2 regions of the Modicisalibacter sp. 'Wilcox' genome follow, and region 2 is predicted to be linked to the other one. Evidence: riboswitches for the same ligand, from Rfam matches in the RefSeq annotation. Region 2 holds a riboswitch; the other holds the start of a gene.
The links. A riboswitch is a leader RNA that binds a small molecule or an ion and turns the genes downstream of it on or off. The one in region 2 is predicted to bind thiamine pyrophosphate.

Region 1 (7,659 bases), on a different contig from region 2:
TGCGAGGCACGCAGCACGGTCTCCGCCGAGGCGACGCCGCTCATGGCGACACTGAGGCCGAGGGAGGCGAGAGCGAACTTGAGAGAGGTTTTCATGGCGTCTCCGTTGCGTTTGTTGTTGTGTAATATTTATCAGCAATGCTGATGTATACTTTAATAGGCCTTGGGAGATACCAGTGTCAAACCGGGGGTGGTTAGACCTTGGTGGCAATGCCCGGCGGGCCCGGCACGGCATGAGCGGCAGAGGGGGCGAATCGGTGAACGGCGACAAGCGATCGAATGCCCAGCGACTCAAGGAGTCCCTGGAGAACGACATCATCAACGGACGTCTGGCGCCGGGGGAGCGGCTCGACCCCGAGGCGCTGGGCAAGCTCTATCAGGTCTCGCGCACGCCGGTGCGCGAGGCGATCCAGCAGCTGGTGGCCAGCGGCCTGGTCACGGTGTCGCCCAAGAAGGGCACCTTCGTCGCCAAGGTGGGCATCGAGCAGCTGATCGAGATGTTCGAGGTGATGGCCGAACTGGAAGGGATGTGCGGTCGTCTGGCGGCGCGGCGCATCACCCCGGCCGAGCTCGCGGTGCTGCACGCGGCGATCGAGCGCTGCGAGGCGGCCGCCCGCACCGGCAATTCCGACGAGTACTACTACGAGAACGAGGCCTTTCATCACGGCATCTACGCGGCCAGCCACAACGGCTTCCTGGCCCGCGAGGCGCATCAGCTCAAGCAGCGCCTCAAGCCCTACCGGCGCCTGCAGCTGCAGGTGCGCCACCGGCTGGCGACCTCGCTGGCCGAGCATCGCGAGATCGTCGCCGCGATCGAGGCCGGGGACGCCGAACGGGCCGAGCAGACGCTGCGCAAGCACGTGCTGATCCAGGGCGAGCGCTTCAGCGACTTCGTGGCCAGCGTCAGGGCGCTGGAGGCCGGTTGAGGGTTTCTTGCCTCGTCTCCACCTTGTCTCGACGATGACCCGCACCGATATAGTTGACTAGTTCACTATGGTTTATGGTGACGGCATCACCGGGTTTGTACGAAAAGTCGGCGAGCGCAGGCAGTTTTCGTACAAAACCTGGCCAGTCATCGACGGGAGTATCCCCATGTTTTCCCCCTTCACGCTGCGTTATGCGCGCCTGCCGGCACATTTCTTCGCGCGCTTCGACCCCGTGCCGGTCGAGGCACCGCACCTGATCGCCTTCAACCGGCCGCTGGCCGAGGAGCTGGGTTTCGATCTCGCGGCTTTCGACGAGCGCCAGGCGACCGAGTGGTTCTCCGGCAATGTGGTGCCGCCCGGTGCCGAACCGCTGGCCCAGGCCTACGCCGGCCACCAGTTCGGCAACTTCGTGCCCAGCCTGGGCGATGGCCGTGCGGTGTTGCTCGGCGAGGTGACCGATCGTCACGGCCGGCTGCGCGACGTGCAGCTCAAGGGTGCCGGACGCACGCCGTTCTCCCGCGGTGGCGACGGTCGGGCGCCGCTGGGTCCGGTGCTGCGCGAGTATCTGGTCAGCGAGGCGATGCATGCGCTGGGCGTTCCCACCACCCGCTCGCTGGCCGCGGTGGCCAGCGGCGAGCGGGTCTTTCGCCGTATCCCCGAGCCCGGTGGCGTGCTGACCCGCGTGGCCGACAGTCACCTGCGGGTGGGCACCTTCCAGTACTTCGCCGCCCGGGGCGACATCGATGCCCTGCGCACCCTGGCCGACGAGGCGATCGCCAGACACTATCCCCATCTGGACGAAGAGCCGCCTGAAACGCGCTATCTGGACCTCTTCGAGGCCGTCCAGCAGCGCCAGGCGGCCCTGGTGGCGCGCTGGATGGGTGTGGGGTTCATCCATGGCGTGATGAATACCGACAATACCTCGGTCGCCGGCGAGACCATCGACTACGGCCCCTGCGCCTTCATGGAGGCCTACGACCCGCGCACCGTGTTCAGCTCCATCGACGAGCGCGGGCGTTACGCCTACGGCAATCAGCCGGGTGTCGTGCAGTGGAATCTGGCGCGTTTCGCCGAGGCCCTGCTGCCATTGATCGACGACGATCGCCAGCGCGGCATCGAGCGCGCGACCCGGGTTCTCGAGGCCTGCCCCGGCCAGTACGATGCCGAATGGCTGGCGGTGATGCGTGCCAAACTGGGCCTGGCGCGCGAGGAGGAGGGGGATTTCGAGCTTGCCGAGTCGCTGCTCGAGGCGCTGCATGCCGGCGGTGCCGACTTCACCCTGAGCTTCCGCCAGCTGGCCGATGTCGCCGAATCCGCCGAGGCTCGCCCGGCCCTGTTCGAACTGACCGAGCGTCGCGAGCCCCTCGAGGCCTGGCTGGAGCGCTGGCAGGCTCGGCTGGCAAGAGAGGACGCCGACGGGGCCGCCATCGCCTCGCGTATGCGCACGGTCAATCCGCTCTACATTCCCCGCAATCACCGGGTCGAGGAGGCGCTGGCCGCCGCCTACGAAGGCGATTTCGCGCCCTTCGAGACCCTGCGCGAGGTCCTCGCCCGGCCCTTCGAGGCGCAGCCCGGTCGCGAAGTGTACACACTGCCGGCGGCGCCGAGCGAGCGGGTGTTTCGTACCTTCTGCGGTACCTGATCTGCGGCACCTGAGAAGCTCCGCCTATTGTCCGGGGAATCCTCGTGTGGCTAATCTTGAGGGGATAAGTCGCCGCGTCTGTCCGGGCCAACCCGCGGCACCGCGCGAAGAACAACCACAATCGGCGAGCCGGCCGCTGCCGCGCTCGCTCCGTCAGGAGCCGCCAACATGCCCGTTCGTGAAATCGCGCTGTATATCGATGGTCAGTCCGTGCCCTCGCAGTCCGGCGAGTGGCGCGAGGTGCTCAATCCGGCGACCCAGGAAGTGGTCGCCCGGGTGCCGTTCGCCACGCTCGAGGAGGTCGATCGCGCGGTGGCCAGCGCACGGGAGGCCTTCACCACCTGGCGCAAGGTGCCGCTGGCCCGGCGCATGCGCATCATGCTCGCCTTCCAGGCGCTGATTCGCGAGCATACCGCGGAACTCGCCGCACTGATCACCGAGGAGCACGGCAAGACGCTGCCCGATGCCAAGGGCGAGGTGGGGCGCGGGCTGGAGGTGGTCGAGCATGCCTGCTCGATCACCAGCCTGCAGCTCGGCGAGATCGCCGAGAACGTCGCCAGCGACGTCAACGTCTATTCGTTGCACCAGCCGCTGGGCGTGGGCGCCGGCATCACGGCGTTCAACTTCCCGATCATGCTGCCGTGCTTCATGTTCCCGCTGGCCATCGCCACCGGCAACACCTTCGTGCTCAAGCCCTCCGAGCAGGACCCGTCGTCGACCATGCGCCTGGTCGAGCTGGCCCACGAGGCCGGGGTGCCGCCCGGGGTGCTCAACGTGGTGCACGGCGGGCCCGAGGTCGCCAACCGGCTGTGCGACCATCCGGACATCAAGGCGCTGTCGTTCATCGGCTCGACCCGGGTCGGCACGCACATCTACGAGCGCGCCGGGGCCGCCGGCAAGCGCGTGCAGTCGATGATGGGCGCCAAGAACCATTGCGTGGTGATGCCCGACGCCAACCGCAGCCAGGCGATCAACAACGTGCTGGGCTCGGCCTTCGGCGCCGCCGGCCAGCGCTGCATGGCCAATTCGGTGCTGGTGCTGGTCGGCGAGGCCCGCGACTGGCTCGACGAGATCGTCGAGCGCGCCGGGCAGCTCAAGGTCGGGCCCGGTACCCAGGAGGACGCCGATCTGGGGCCGCTGGTCTCGCCGGCGGCGCGGGAGCGGGTGCTCGGCCTGATCGGCCAGGGCGAGGCCGAGGGCGCGACGCTGCGTCTCGACGGCCGCGGCCTGACGGTCGACGGCTATCCCGACGGCAACTTCGTCGGCCCGACGATCTTCAGCGACGTCTCCGCCGAGATGACCATCTATCGCGAGGAGGTCTTCGGCCCGGTGCTGTGCGTGGTGAGCGTCGAGACCCTCGATGACGCCATCGCCTTCATCAACGCCAACCCCAACGGCAACGGCACGGCGATCTTCACCAATTCCGGCTGGGTGGCGCGGCGCTTCGAGGCCGACATTGACGTGGGGCAGGTGGGTATCAACGTGCCGATCCCGGTGCCGGTGGCCTACTTCAGCTTTACCGGCTCGCGGGCCTCGAAGCTCGGCGACCTGGGGCCCAACGGCAAGCAGGCGATCCAGTTCTGGACCCAGACCAAGACCGTCACCGCGCGCTGGTTCGAGCCGGAGAACATCTCCAGCGGCGTCAACAGCACGATCTCGATGGGCTGACGGCCGGGCCCGCCGCGCGATGCGGCGGGCCCGATGCCGGATCAGCGGCGCGTGGTGGCGATCCCGCAGCGCTCGAGCAGCTGGATCATCGGCTCCAGCTGGCTTTCGTGCAGGACCAGCAGGGTGGCGACGTCCGGGTCCGCGTCCCGCGGCAGGATCACCGCGAACTCCCCTTCCTCGAGATGGAACTCGTGAATCTCGCGTTCACCCTGCGGGGTGAGGCAGTACGTCGAGCGGTAGTCATCGTCCTCGCCGTAGGTCAGGCGGTTGTAGACCTTGAACAGGGTGTACAGGTAAAGGCCCTGCGTGAAGGCCGGCCAGCGAGCGGGGCTGTGCCGCGTGGCGTCGTCGATCGGCTGGCCGGCGGCCTCGGCGCGGCGAATGGCGTCTTCCAGGGGCTCGGCCAGCAGCGAGGCGCTGTCGCAGGGTGACGGTCGGCCTTCGGCCCGGGCCGAGGTGTAGGCGGCGAGCACCTGGCGCATGTCGTCCAGGCAGGTCAGGGCGTGGTCGCTGTGCTGCAGGTGGCGCGGGTCGAAGTCGCCGTTTTCCCAGCCGTGCACGACGCGAAGCCGCAGGCTGTCCGTCTCCAGGGCGGGGGCCAGCAGGGCCTGCAGGGCACGCGGCAGGTGGCTCCAGCGGTCCGGAATGTCGTTGCCGAAGGCCTGGTAGGGATCATCGAAGAGTCGGTGCAGGCGGCCCGGCACGTGTTCCTGGGCTTCGTGGTATGGCATGGGGATCTCGGGTCTGATCGTTGTCTGGTGTTCTGGTAGAGTGAGATCGCTTCACGACCCTGAGACGGCGGGTTGCCGTCGGCAGGGATCGAATGCAGGACGGATAATCGTGTCTATCGACCGATATCCGCAAAACTTTAATCATCCCGACATTCAACGTCGCCAGGGGAGCCCCGTCCGCTCGGGGCTGAGAGTGTGCCGGCCGCGGCGCAGACCCTGGAACCTGATCCGGTCAATACCGGCGGAGGAAGCGCGACATGTATCTTGCCACCCTGGCCGTGCTGGGCGCGGCCCTGTTGCTGTTTGCCATTCTGGGACTGCGCGCCGGTCGCGCCGATTCGCCCCTCGACGATTACGTGACGGCGCGCAATTCCCAGCGCGGCACCACGCTGGGCCTGTCCTTCCTGGCGTCCGGCATGGGCGCCTGGATTCTCTTCGCGCCGCCGGAAGTCGGGGCCTTCGTCGGCCCGGTGGCCCTGGCCGGCTATGCCATCGGCTCGGCGCTGCCGTTCATCGTGCTGGCGCTGTGCGGGCCGGCGATCCGCCGCCGGCTGCCGACGGGACGCAGCATCGGCGAGTTTGCCGCCGAGCGTTTCGGTACCGGCATGCGCCGCTATGTGGCGTTGCTGTCGGTGCTCTACATGGCCTGCTTCCTGGCCGCCGAACTGAGTGCCATCGGCGGCATCACCGCGCTGCTCTCGCCGCTGGCGGGCAGCGTGGCGATCGTGGCCGTGGCGCTGACCACGCTGGCCTACACCGCCTGGGGCGGCCTGCGGGCCAGCCTGGTCACCGACCGCTGGCAGGCGTTGCTGCTGGGCGTGCTGCTGGTGCTGGTGGCGGGCGCGGTGCTGGGTGATCTGCCCGCGCTGCCGGCCGGCGCCGCCATGCCGAGCGTGCCGGCCGGCGAGGCGCTGAACGTGGCCGTGACCCTGGTCATCGCGGTGACGGCGGCCAACCTCTTCCACCAGGGCTACTGGCAGCGGGTCTGGGCGGCCCGCGACGGTGCCGCGCTGGGGCGTGGCGCGGTGCTGGGCGGCGTCACCACCGTGCTGGTCGTGGCGGTCGTCGGCGGGCTGGGCATCCTGGCGGCGATGAGCGGCGCCGACCTCGGCGAGCCGCCGATGCCCTTCTTTGCGCTGCTTGGTGCGGCGCCGGCCTGGCTGACCCTGCTGGTGCTGGTGCTGGCGGTGACGCTGGTGGCCTCGAGCGTCGACACCCTGCAGAACGGCATCGCCTCGCTGCTGGTCGGCGAGGGAGAGGCCCTGAGTCGCCACGGTGTCTCGCTGGCCGCGGCGCGCTGGCTCACCCTGGCGCTGATGGTGCCGGCGGTGCTGGTGGCCCTGCAGGGCTATTCGGTGCTGCGACTGTTCCTGATCGCCGATCTGCTGTGTGCCACGGCAGTGGTGCCGGTGCTGATGGGGCTGTGGGCGCGGATGAGTGCCCCGGCCGCCGCCGCCGGCGCAGTGGCCGGCCTGGTCGGCGCCATCCTGCCGGACTGGATCGCCCGGGGCAGCCTGGGTGACGCGTTGCTGGCGGCGAGCTTCCCGGGCGGCGAAACCACGCTCGCGCCGTTCGCCGGGGCTCTGGTCGCTTCCAGCGCGGTGGCGCTGCTGGTGGCGCTGGCGCGCCCGCACCCGGCCTGGCAGGCGGGATAGCCCAGCCGGGGAACTCCGCGACAACATAGCCATCGTCGCGGATTTGCGTCCTCTCCGGTCCGCTTCCAGACTGAGGCGCTATGTTGAAATGACATCGAGCAGCCGTGGAGAGGACCGATGAGCGATCAGAACACCACCCCGGACCCGCGTCGCCGTTACTCCGGCCCGGTCGTCGACGGGCCGGGAAAGGCCGCCAGCCGCGCCATGCTGCGGGCGGTGGGCTTTTCCGACGAGGACTTCACCCGCCCGCAGGTGGGCATCGCCTCGACCTGGAGCCAGGTGACGCCGTGCAACAGCCACATCGGCGGCCTGGCCGACGAGGCGCGGGCCGGTGCCGACGCGGCGGGCGGCAAGGGGGTGATCTTCAACACCATCACCATCTCGGACGGCATCGCCAACGGCACCGAGGGCATGAAGTACTCGCTGGTCTCGCGCGAGATCATCGCCGACTCGATCGAGGCGGTGGCGGGTTGCGAGGGCTTCGACGGCGTGGTGGCGATCGGTGGCTGCGACAAGAACATGCCGGGCTGCCTGATCGGCCTGGCGCGCCTCGACCGGCCCGGGGTGTTCGTCTACGGCGGCACCATCCTGCCGGGCGAGAACCACACCGACATCGTCTCGGTGTTCGAGGCGATGGGCGCGCATTCCCGCGGTGACATCGACCGCATCGAACTCAAGCAGATCGAGGAGACGGCGATTCCCGGGCCGGGGTCCTGCGGCGGCATGTACACCGCCAACACCATGGCCTCGGCGATCGAGGCGCTGGGCATGAGTCTGCCGGGCAGTTCGGCGCAGAACGCCGTCTCGCAGACCAAGCGCGACGACAGCCGCGCCGCCGGCGCCGCGGTGCTCGAGCTGCTCGAGCGCGACATCAAGCCCAGCGACATCATGACCCGCGAGGCCTTCGAGAACGCCATCACCCTGGTCATCGCCCTGGGCGGCTCGACCAACGCGGTACTGCACCTGGTCGCCATGGCCAGCGCGATCGGCGCCGAGGTGACGCTCGACGACTTCACGCGCCTCGGTCGGCGCGTCCCG
Region 2 (7,659 bases):
GCGGGGCACTGGCCGCCGCGACGCTGCTGCGGCTGTTCAGCGGCGAGACAGTGGCCTACTGGGGCTTCTTCGCCGCCTGTCTGGTGGGGCTGGTGCCGATCGCTCGGCGCGCGCTGACCGCCGCCCGGGTCGGCATGCCCTTCACCATCGAGATGCTGATGACCATCGCCGCCAGCGGCGCCCTGATCATCGGCGCCGCCGAGGAGGCGGCGCTGGTGATCTTTCTGTTCTCGATCGGTGAAATCCTCGAAGGCGTGGCCGCCGACCGGGCCCGGGCGGGCATCCGTTCGCTGGCCGATCTGGTGCCCCGCAGCGCCCGGCTCGAGACCGAGGCCGGCGAGACCCGTTCGGTGGATGCAGCGCAGCTCAAGGTTGGCCAGGTGGTGGTGGTGCGTCCCGGTGATCGGATTCCCGCGGACGGCGAGATCCTCGAGGGCGACTCGGCGATCGACGAATCGCCGGTGACCGGCGAATCGGTGCCGGTGGCCAAGGGCGTCGAGGCTGCCGTCTACGCCGGATCGATCAACCGCGACGCCGTGCTGCGCGTCCGCGTGACCCGTCCTCCCGAGGACAACACCATCGCGCGGATCATCCGACTGGTGGAGGAAGCCCAGGAGGCCCGTGCGCCCACCGAGCGCTTCGTCGACCGTTTCAGCCGTGTCTACATGCCCATCGTGGTGGGGATTGCGGTGCTGGTCGCCGTGATTCCGCCGCTGGCCTTCGGCGGCGCCTGGGGCGAGTGGACCTATCGCGCCCTGGCGCTGCTGCTGATCGGCTGCCCCTGCGCGCTGGTGATCTCGGTGCCGGCATCGATCGCCTCGGCGCTGTCGGTGGGCACGCGCCACGGTCTGCTGCTCAAGGGCGGTGCGGTGATCGAGGCGACCGCCCGGGCCAGTATGGTGGCCTTCGACAAGACAGGGACCCTGACCGCCGGGCAGCCAGTGGTCACCGATGTCATTCCGGCCGACGAAGCGGGTGGGGCCGATGCCGTCACCGCGCTGGCCGCGAGTGTCGAGCAGGGCTCCAGCCACCCGCTGGCCGAGGCGATCCTCCGGCACGCGCAGGAACGCGAGCTGCCGTTGACCCGGGTGAGCGAGGCCAAGGTCATCGCCGGTCAGGGCATGGCGGCGCGCCTGGCAGGACGGCGTGTGCAGGTCGTCTCGCCGCGTCATGCCGCCGAGCAGGTTGCGCTGCCGGAGGCGTTGAGCGCGCGCATCGCCGAGTGCGAGCAGGCCGGCAAGACCGCCGTGGTGGTGATCGACGACGCCGTGGCGGTCGGCCTGATCGCGCTGCGCGACGAGCCGCGGCCGGATGCCGTCGAGGCGGTGCGCGCGCTGGACGCCATGGGCGTGCGCTCGCTGATGCTCACCGGCGACAACCCGCGTACGGCAGCGGCAATCGCCGGTGACATGGGGCTCGAACACCGCGCCGGGCTGCTGCCCGACGACAAGGTGACAATGATCCGCGAGCTGGCCGCGCGGGAGCGGGTGATGATGGTCGGCGACGGCATCAACGACGCCCCGGCGCTGGCCGCCTCGCATGTCGGCGTGGCGATGGGCTCGGGCACCGACGTGGCCCTGGAGACCGCCGACGGCGCGCTGCTGCGCAACCGGGTGGGCGATGTCGCGGCGATGATCGGCCTGGCCCGCGAGACCATGGCCAACATCCGCCAGAATATCGCCATCGCGCTGGGTCTGAAGGGGATCTTCCTGGTCACCACCGTGCTGGGCATCACCGGGCTGTGGCTGGCGATCCTCGCCGACACCGGGGCGACCGTGCTGGTCACGCTCAATGCGTTGCGCCTGCTGCGGGCCCGGCCCGGCGGCAGGGCGGAGCCGTCACCGACATCGAGGGAAGCACCGGCGAGTGGATCGCCGTTGGGAGCGTGAAGAGCCCTGCCGGGGATATGGACGTTTGCGCCAATGGCTCGGCCCGCGGAGCGAATCGTCGACAGGCCTGCGAGCGGGGCCGGCCCTCCGGGGCGCCATGAATCCTTCCCTGGAGGCTACCGACGCTATCTGACCGCCATGGATGGCGGGAATGCCGAAATGGGAGGGATCTCTTTTCGGCCTGGCGTCGGACCCCTCTTCGGACCTGTTCCCGATTCCCTTTAGCGTCGGGCCTAGGTGTCGTCATGAGATAGCCACGTCACAAGCCTTCTTACACCTCCTTGTACAGCTCGGCGCCCTGCTCGCGGAACTTCTCGGCCTGTTCCGCCATGCCGCGCTCGACCGCCTCGCGGTCACCCTCGAGCCCCTTGTCCTTGGCGTAGTCGCGCACTTCCTGGCTGATCTTCATCGAGCAGAACTTGGGCCCGCACATCGAGCAGAAGTGGGCCACCTTGGCCGAGTCCTTGGGCAGGGTCTCGTCGTGGTACTCGCGGGCGGTGTCGGGGTCGAGGCCGAGGTTGAACTGATCCTCCCAGCGGAACTCGAAGCGCGCCTTGGACAGGGCGTTGTCACGACGCTGGGCGGCTGGGTGGCCCTTGGCGAGGTCGGCGGCGTGGGCGGCGATCTTGTAGGTGATGATGCCGGTCTTGACGTCGTCCTTGTTGGGCAGCCCCAGGTGCTCCTTGGGCGTGACGTAGCAGAGCATGGCGCAGCCGTACCAGCCGATCATCGCCGCGCCGATGCCGGAGGTGATGTGGTCGTAGCCCGGTGCGATGTCGGTGGTCAGCGGCCCGAGGGTGTAGAAGGGCGCCTCGTCGCACTCGGCAAGCTGCTTGTCCATGTTCTCCTTGATCAGGTGCATCGGCACGTGGCCGGGGCCCTCGATCATCACCTGCACGTCGTGCCGCCAGGCGATGCGGGTCAACTCGCCCAGGGTCTCGAGCTCGGCGAACTGGGCCGCGTCGTTGGCGTCCGCCACCGAGCCGGGGCGCAGGCCGTCGCCCAGCGAGAAGGCGACGTCATAGCGCTTGCAGATCTCGCAGATCTCCTCGAAGTGCTCGTAGAGGAAGCTCTCGCGGTGATGATAGAGGCACCACTTGGCCATGATCGAGCCGCCGCGGGAGACGATGCCGGTGGTGCGCTTCGCGGTCAGCGGCACGTAGCGCAGCAGTACGCCGGCGTGGATGGTGAAGTAGTCCACCCCCTGCTCGGCCTGCTCGATCAGGGTGTCGCGGAAGATCTCCCAGGTGAGATTCTCGGCGACGCCGCCCACCTTCTCCAGCGCCTGGTAGATCGGCACGGTGCCGATGGGCACCGGGGCGTTGCGGATGATCCACTCGCGGGTCTCGTGGATGTTCTGTCCGGTGGAGAGATCCATGATGGTGTCCGCGCCCCAGCGGATACCCCAGGTCATCTTGTCGACCTCGTCCTCGATGGAGGAGGTCACCGCCGAGTTGCCCAGGTTGCCGTTGATCTTCACCAGGAAGTTGCGGCCGATGATCATCGGCTCGGATTCCGGGTGGTTGATGTTGGCCGGGATGATGGCGCGGCCCGCGGCCACCTCGTCGCGCACGAATTCCGGGGTGATCTCCTCGGGCAGGCGGGCGCCGAAGTTCTCGCCCGGGTGCTGGTGGCCGAGGATGCGCTCGACCTCGTCGGTCCCCAGCGCCTGGCGGCGCTGATTCTCGCGGATGGCGATGAATTCCATCTCGGGGGTGACGATGCCCTGGCGGGCATAGTGCAGCTGGGTGACGTTACGGCCTTCCTTCGCGCGGCGCGGGGTGCGCTGGAGGTCGAAGCGCAGGTTGGCCAGGCGCGGGTCGTTGGCGCGCCGGCGGCCATACTCCGAGGTCGGGCCGTCGAGGTAGTCGGTGTCGCCGCGGGCCTCGATCCAGGCGCGACGCAGCTCGGGGAGCCCCTTGCGCAGGTCGATGGCGGCCTCCGGGTCGGTGTAGGGGCCGGAGGTGTCGTAGACCAGCAGCGGCGGGTTCTCCTCGTCGGCACCGGAGGTGCGGGTCGGCGACAGGCTGATCTCGCGGAAGGGCACGCGGATATCGGGCCGCGAGCCTTCGACGTACACCTTGCGTGAACCGGGCAGCGGGGCCACGGCGGCGGCGTCGACGCGCGCGGTCTCGGCCAGGGCGTGGCGGGTCAGGGAGGTATCGTTGGACATGCTCTTGTGCTCCACACGGTCTGGGCGGCGCACAGCGTAGGCGGGAAGGAGCCGGATGGCGGACAGCACGGTTCGGGTCCTCCGCTTGATCCCTACGCCGGTACTAGCCGGATCAGGTTCATCGGGATCCACCGTGATGCCCGCGGGCATAGGGTGATCTCAGCCGGTTCCACCGGCACCCCGTCAAGCGTTGCGCGCAATTCACGCGCCGGAGCAGTCTGGTGCAGGGCGGGCGGCGGGTCAAGCGGCTGCGGTGAGGCTTCGTTGGCCGAAAGCGACCGGTCGCGGCGCGGCATTGCGGGTAATATAAGCGTCGATTCGATCACTACGCCGGGAACCCGCCATGCCACTGGATGCCTCGCTTCGCCTGTTGCTGCTTTCCGCCCTATGGGGTGCGAGCTTTCTGTTCATGCGCATCGCTGCACCGGCACTGGGCGCCTTCTCCACCGCCTTCTTCCGTGTGCTGCTGGGGGCGCTGGGGCTGATGGCGATTCTCGCGGTGTTGCGTGTGCCGTGGCGCTTCCAGGGCAGGGGGCGGGCCACGCTGCTGATCGGTGTGGTCAACTCCGGGGTGCCCTTCGCGATGTTCTGTCTCGCCGCCCAGGTGCTCCCGGCCGGCTATTCGGCGATGTTCAACGCCACCACGCCCCTGATGGGGGTGATGATCGGCGCGGCCTTCTTTTCCGAGGCAATGACCCGCGAGCGGCTGATTGGCGTCTCTCTGGGCGTGGTGGGCGTCGGCGTGCTGGTGCAGGCCGGCCCGGTACCCTTGAGCTGGCAGCTTGCGGGCGGTGCGCTGGCCTGCCTGGTGGCGGCGGGCTGCTACGGGCTGTCGGGCTTTCTGGTCAAGCGCTTCATCGCCGAGCGGGGCGGGCTGGATTCGCGGTTGCTGGCGCTGGGCACCCAGCTCGGCGCGAGCCTGGCGCTGGCGCCGTTGATGGTGACCGAGGTCGCGACCCGGCCGTCGCTGTCGACCTGGGTACAACCCGACGTCTGGGGCGCAATGCTGGCGCTGGGGCTGGCCTGCACGGCGCTGGCCTATCTGCTCTACTTCCGCCTGCTGCAGGAGCTGGGGCCGGTCAAGCCACTGACGGTGACCATGCTGGTGCCGGCGTTCGGCGTGCTCTGGGGGGCCTTGTTCCTCGGCGAGCGGGTGACCCTGGCCCACGGCATCGGCGGCGCGCTGATCGCCGTGGCGCTGTGGCTGATCCTCTTCAAGCCGGCACCACGGCGGGCAGGTGCAGCGCCGGGTGCCGGCGATCAGGCTTGAGCCACACCGGGTTCGACGCGCTGCCCGGCCTCGAGGTCGAGCAGCGCGCGCTTGCGTTCCAGCCCCCCGGCGTAGCCGGTCAGGGCGCCCTTGCTGCCGACCACCCGGTGGCAGGGCACCACGATGGTCAGCGGGTTGCGTCCGACGGCGGTACCCACCGCGCGGGCCGCGCCGGGCGCCAGCCCCAGCCGGTGGGCGAGTTCGCCGTAGGTTGCGCGTTCGCCGTAGGGAATGGCGGCGAGGGCTTGCCAGACGCGCTGCTGGAAGTCGCTGCCCGACGGCGCGAGCGGCAGCGAGAAGCGCTCGAGGCGCCCGGCGAAATAGGCATCGACCTGGGCCCCGGCCTCGGCAAGCAGGGGGGCGTCGCCGGTGGCCGCGTCGTCGATGTCGCCGAGAATGTCGTTGGGATAGTGGCGCTGGCCGACGAAATAGACCCCGGTAAGGGCGTCGCCCTCGGCGCGCAGCAGCATCTCGCCGAGCGGCGAGTGCATGCGGGATTGCCTGAGCATGGTCAATTCTCCCCTGAGGTGTCGACGGTCAGCCGGTAGAGCCCGGTCTCGCCGCTATCGCTGGTGAAGTAGACGGCGCCGTCGGGCCCCACCGCGACGCCCACCGGGCGGGCCCAGCGCCGGCCCGCGGCGTCCTGGAAGCCGGTGACCAGCGGCACCGCCTCGCCGTGGCGGCCGGTCTTGTCCAGACGCACGCCCATCAGCGCCGGTTCACGGCGCGTCGCCGGATCGCCGCCCGCGCCGCCGGTGGGAGCGGTGGCCCAGCTGCCGTGAAGTGCGACGATCAGGTCGACGCCGAGCGGGTGGCCGTCGGGCAGGAAGGCCAGACCCATCGGGGCGCTGCGCGCCGGGAAGGTGGCGACCGGTGGCGTGACTTCGCTTGCCGGTTTCGGCGGAGCGACACCGATGCAGTCGTCGCGCGTCACCTTGTTATCGATCCACTGGAACCAGGGCATGCCGAAGAAGCGTCCCGGCTCGGCGCGCACCAGCACCTCGCGGGGACGCTCGAAGCCCCAGTGGTCGGGGCCGTTGTTGCTGGCGTAGAGGGTGGCGTCGTCGCGCCAGGCCAGGCCGACGGGATTGCGCAGGCCGCTGACGTAGGGCCGCCAGACGGGCTCGGCGCCGCTCTCGTCGAGCACCATCACGCCGCCGCGCCGCCGGTCGGGCCCGTAGCCGCTGCCCAGGTACTGGTTCGAGCAGTTGCCCTGGATGCCCAGCGAGACATAGAGCCGGCCGTCGGGACCGAGGCTCAGCGAGCGCGAGTTGTGGCCGCCGCCCCCGGGGATCGCCGCCACCTCGCGGAAGTCGGCGGCGGTGAGGGCTGCCCCCGTGTGGTAGTCGGCGCGCAGCAGGGCGTCGGTGGTGGCCACGTAGAGGGCGTCGCCGCGACGCACGGCGCTGTGCGGGTAGTCGTCGAGGTGGACCAGTTCCTGCGCCCTGTCATAGGGCGGCGTCAGCCGATAGACGATACCGGCCTTGCTGCCGATGAACATCTCGCCGTCCTGCCCCAGGCTGATCAGGCGGGGATAGTCGAGCGCGACCCGCTTGTCGATGTGCACGCCGGCCGGCGCCTCGAGGCGTCGAGGGGTGCCGGTCACGGCGAGCGTCTCCCGGGCCGCGGGCTGTGCCTCGGCGAGTGTGGTTACAAGGGGGGCCATCAGCAGCGCGGCGAACAGCGCGCCGCGCCGGATGCGAGCGGGGAGCCGGGCCGCCATGCACAACCTCCGGAAGCGTGGATGCGTCTCGCCAGTGTAGCCGCTGCCCGTCACCGGGGGCAGCGAGTCAGCGATGATAGAGTCGATAGCGACGATGGTCGGGGTCGTCCTGCTGTTCCTGGGGGGTCTTGCGATAGCGCTTGTATTCCCACTGGTACTGGGCGGGGTCGAGCGCGATGACCGCCTCGACGCTGGCGTTGACGCCGCGGGCGGCGATGGTCTCGTCGGCGTCGTGGACGCGGGCGTCGGCATCCAGGAAGTGGATCTCGAAGCCCTCGCCGGTGGTGCGTCGGGCGACGCCGGTGACCACCCGAGCCCGGGTGCGCGCCACCAGCTTGGGCAGCAGGGTGGCGGTGTAGGCAGGGCGGCCGTAGAAGTCGGCGAAGACCCCGCCGCGCCAGTCCGGTTCCTGGTCGGGCAGGATGCCCACCGCCTCGCAGCGCTTGAGCGCCTTGAGCAGGGCGGCGACGCCGCGCGGGTTGGTGGGCACCAGCGAGGCCCCCATGCGTTCGCGGCCGGCACGGATGACCGGGTCGAGCGCGTCGAGTTTGGGGGGTTCATACATGGCGGTGAAGGGAAAGTGGCTGGACAGCCAGAAGTTGAG

Region 1: it holds a riboswitch for thiamine pyrophosphate, as region 2 does, so the genes downstream of both, G7A98_RS01335 (sodium:solute symporter) here and thiC (phosphomethylpyrimidine synthase ThiC) in region 2, are expected to answer to the same signal.

What each region holds. Positions count from the first base shown of each region.
Region 1 is NZ_WNXF01000001.1:301,067-308,725, reverse strand. It holds gene dctP (TRAP transporter substrate-binding protein DctP) at 1-95, opposite strand, end outside; gene G7A98_RS01355 (GntR family transcriptional regulator) at 233-925, shown strand; gene G7A98_RS01350 (protein adenylyltransferase SelO) at 1,092-2,567, shown strand; gene G7A98_RS01345 (CoA-acylating methylmalonate-semialdehyde dehydrogenase) at 2,736-4,235, shown strand; gene G7A98_RS01340 (hypothetical protein) at 4,277-4,966, opposite strand; TPP riboswitch at 5,121-5,233, shown strand; gene G7A98_RS01335 (sodium:solute symporter) at 5,224-6,621, shown strand; gene ilvD (dihydroxy-acid dehydratase) at 6,739-7,659, shown strand, end outside.
Region 2 is NZ_WNXF01000007.1:26,174-33,832, reverse strand. It holds gene G7A98_RS08255 (heavy metal translocating P-type ATPase) at 1-1,889, shown strand, start outside; gene thiC (phosphomethylpyrimidine synthase ThiC) at 2,161-4,062, opposite strand; TPP riboswitch at 4,135-4,255, opposite strand; gene G7A98_RS08245 (EamA family transporter) at 4,406-5,332, shown strand; gene G7A98_RS08240 (methylated-DNA--[protein]-cysteine S-methyltransferase) at 5,323-5,841, opposite strand; gene G7A98_RS08235 (PQQ-dependent sugar dehydrogenase) at 5,844-7,055, opposite strand; gene G7A98_RS08230 (lysophospholipid acyltransferase family protein) at 7,123-7,659, opposite strand, start outside.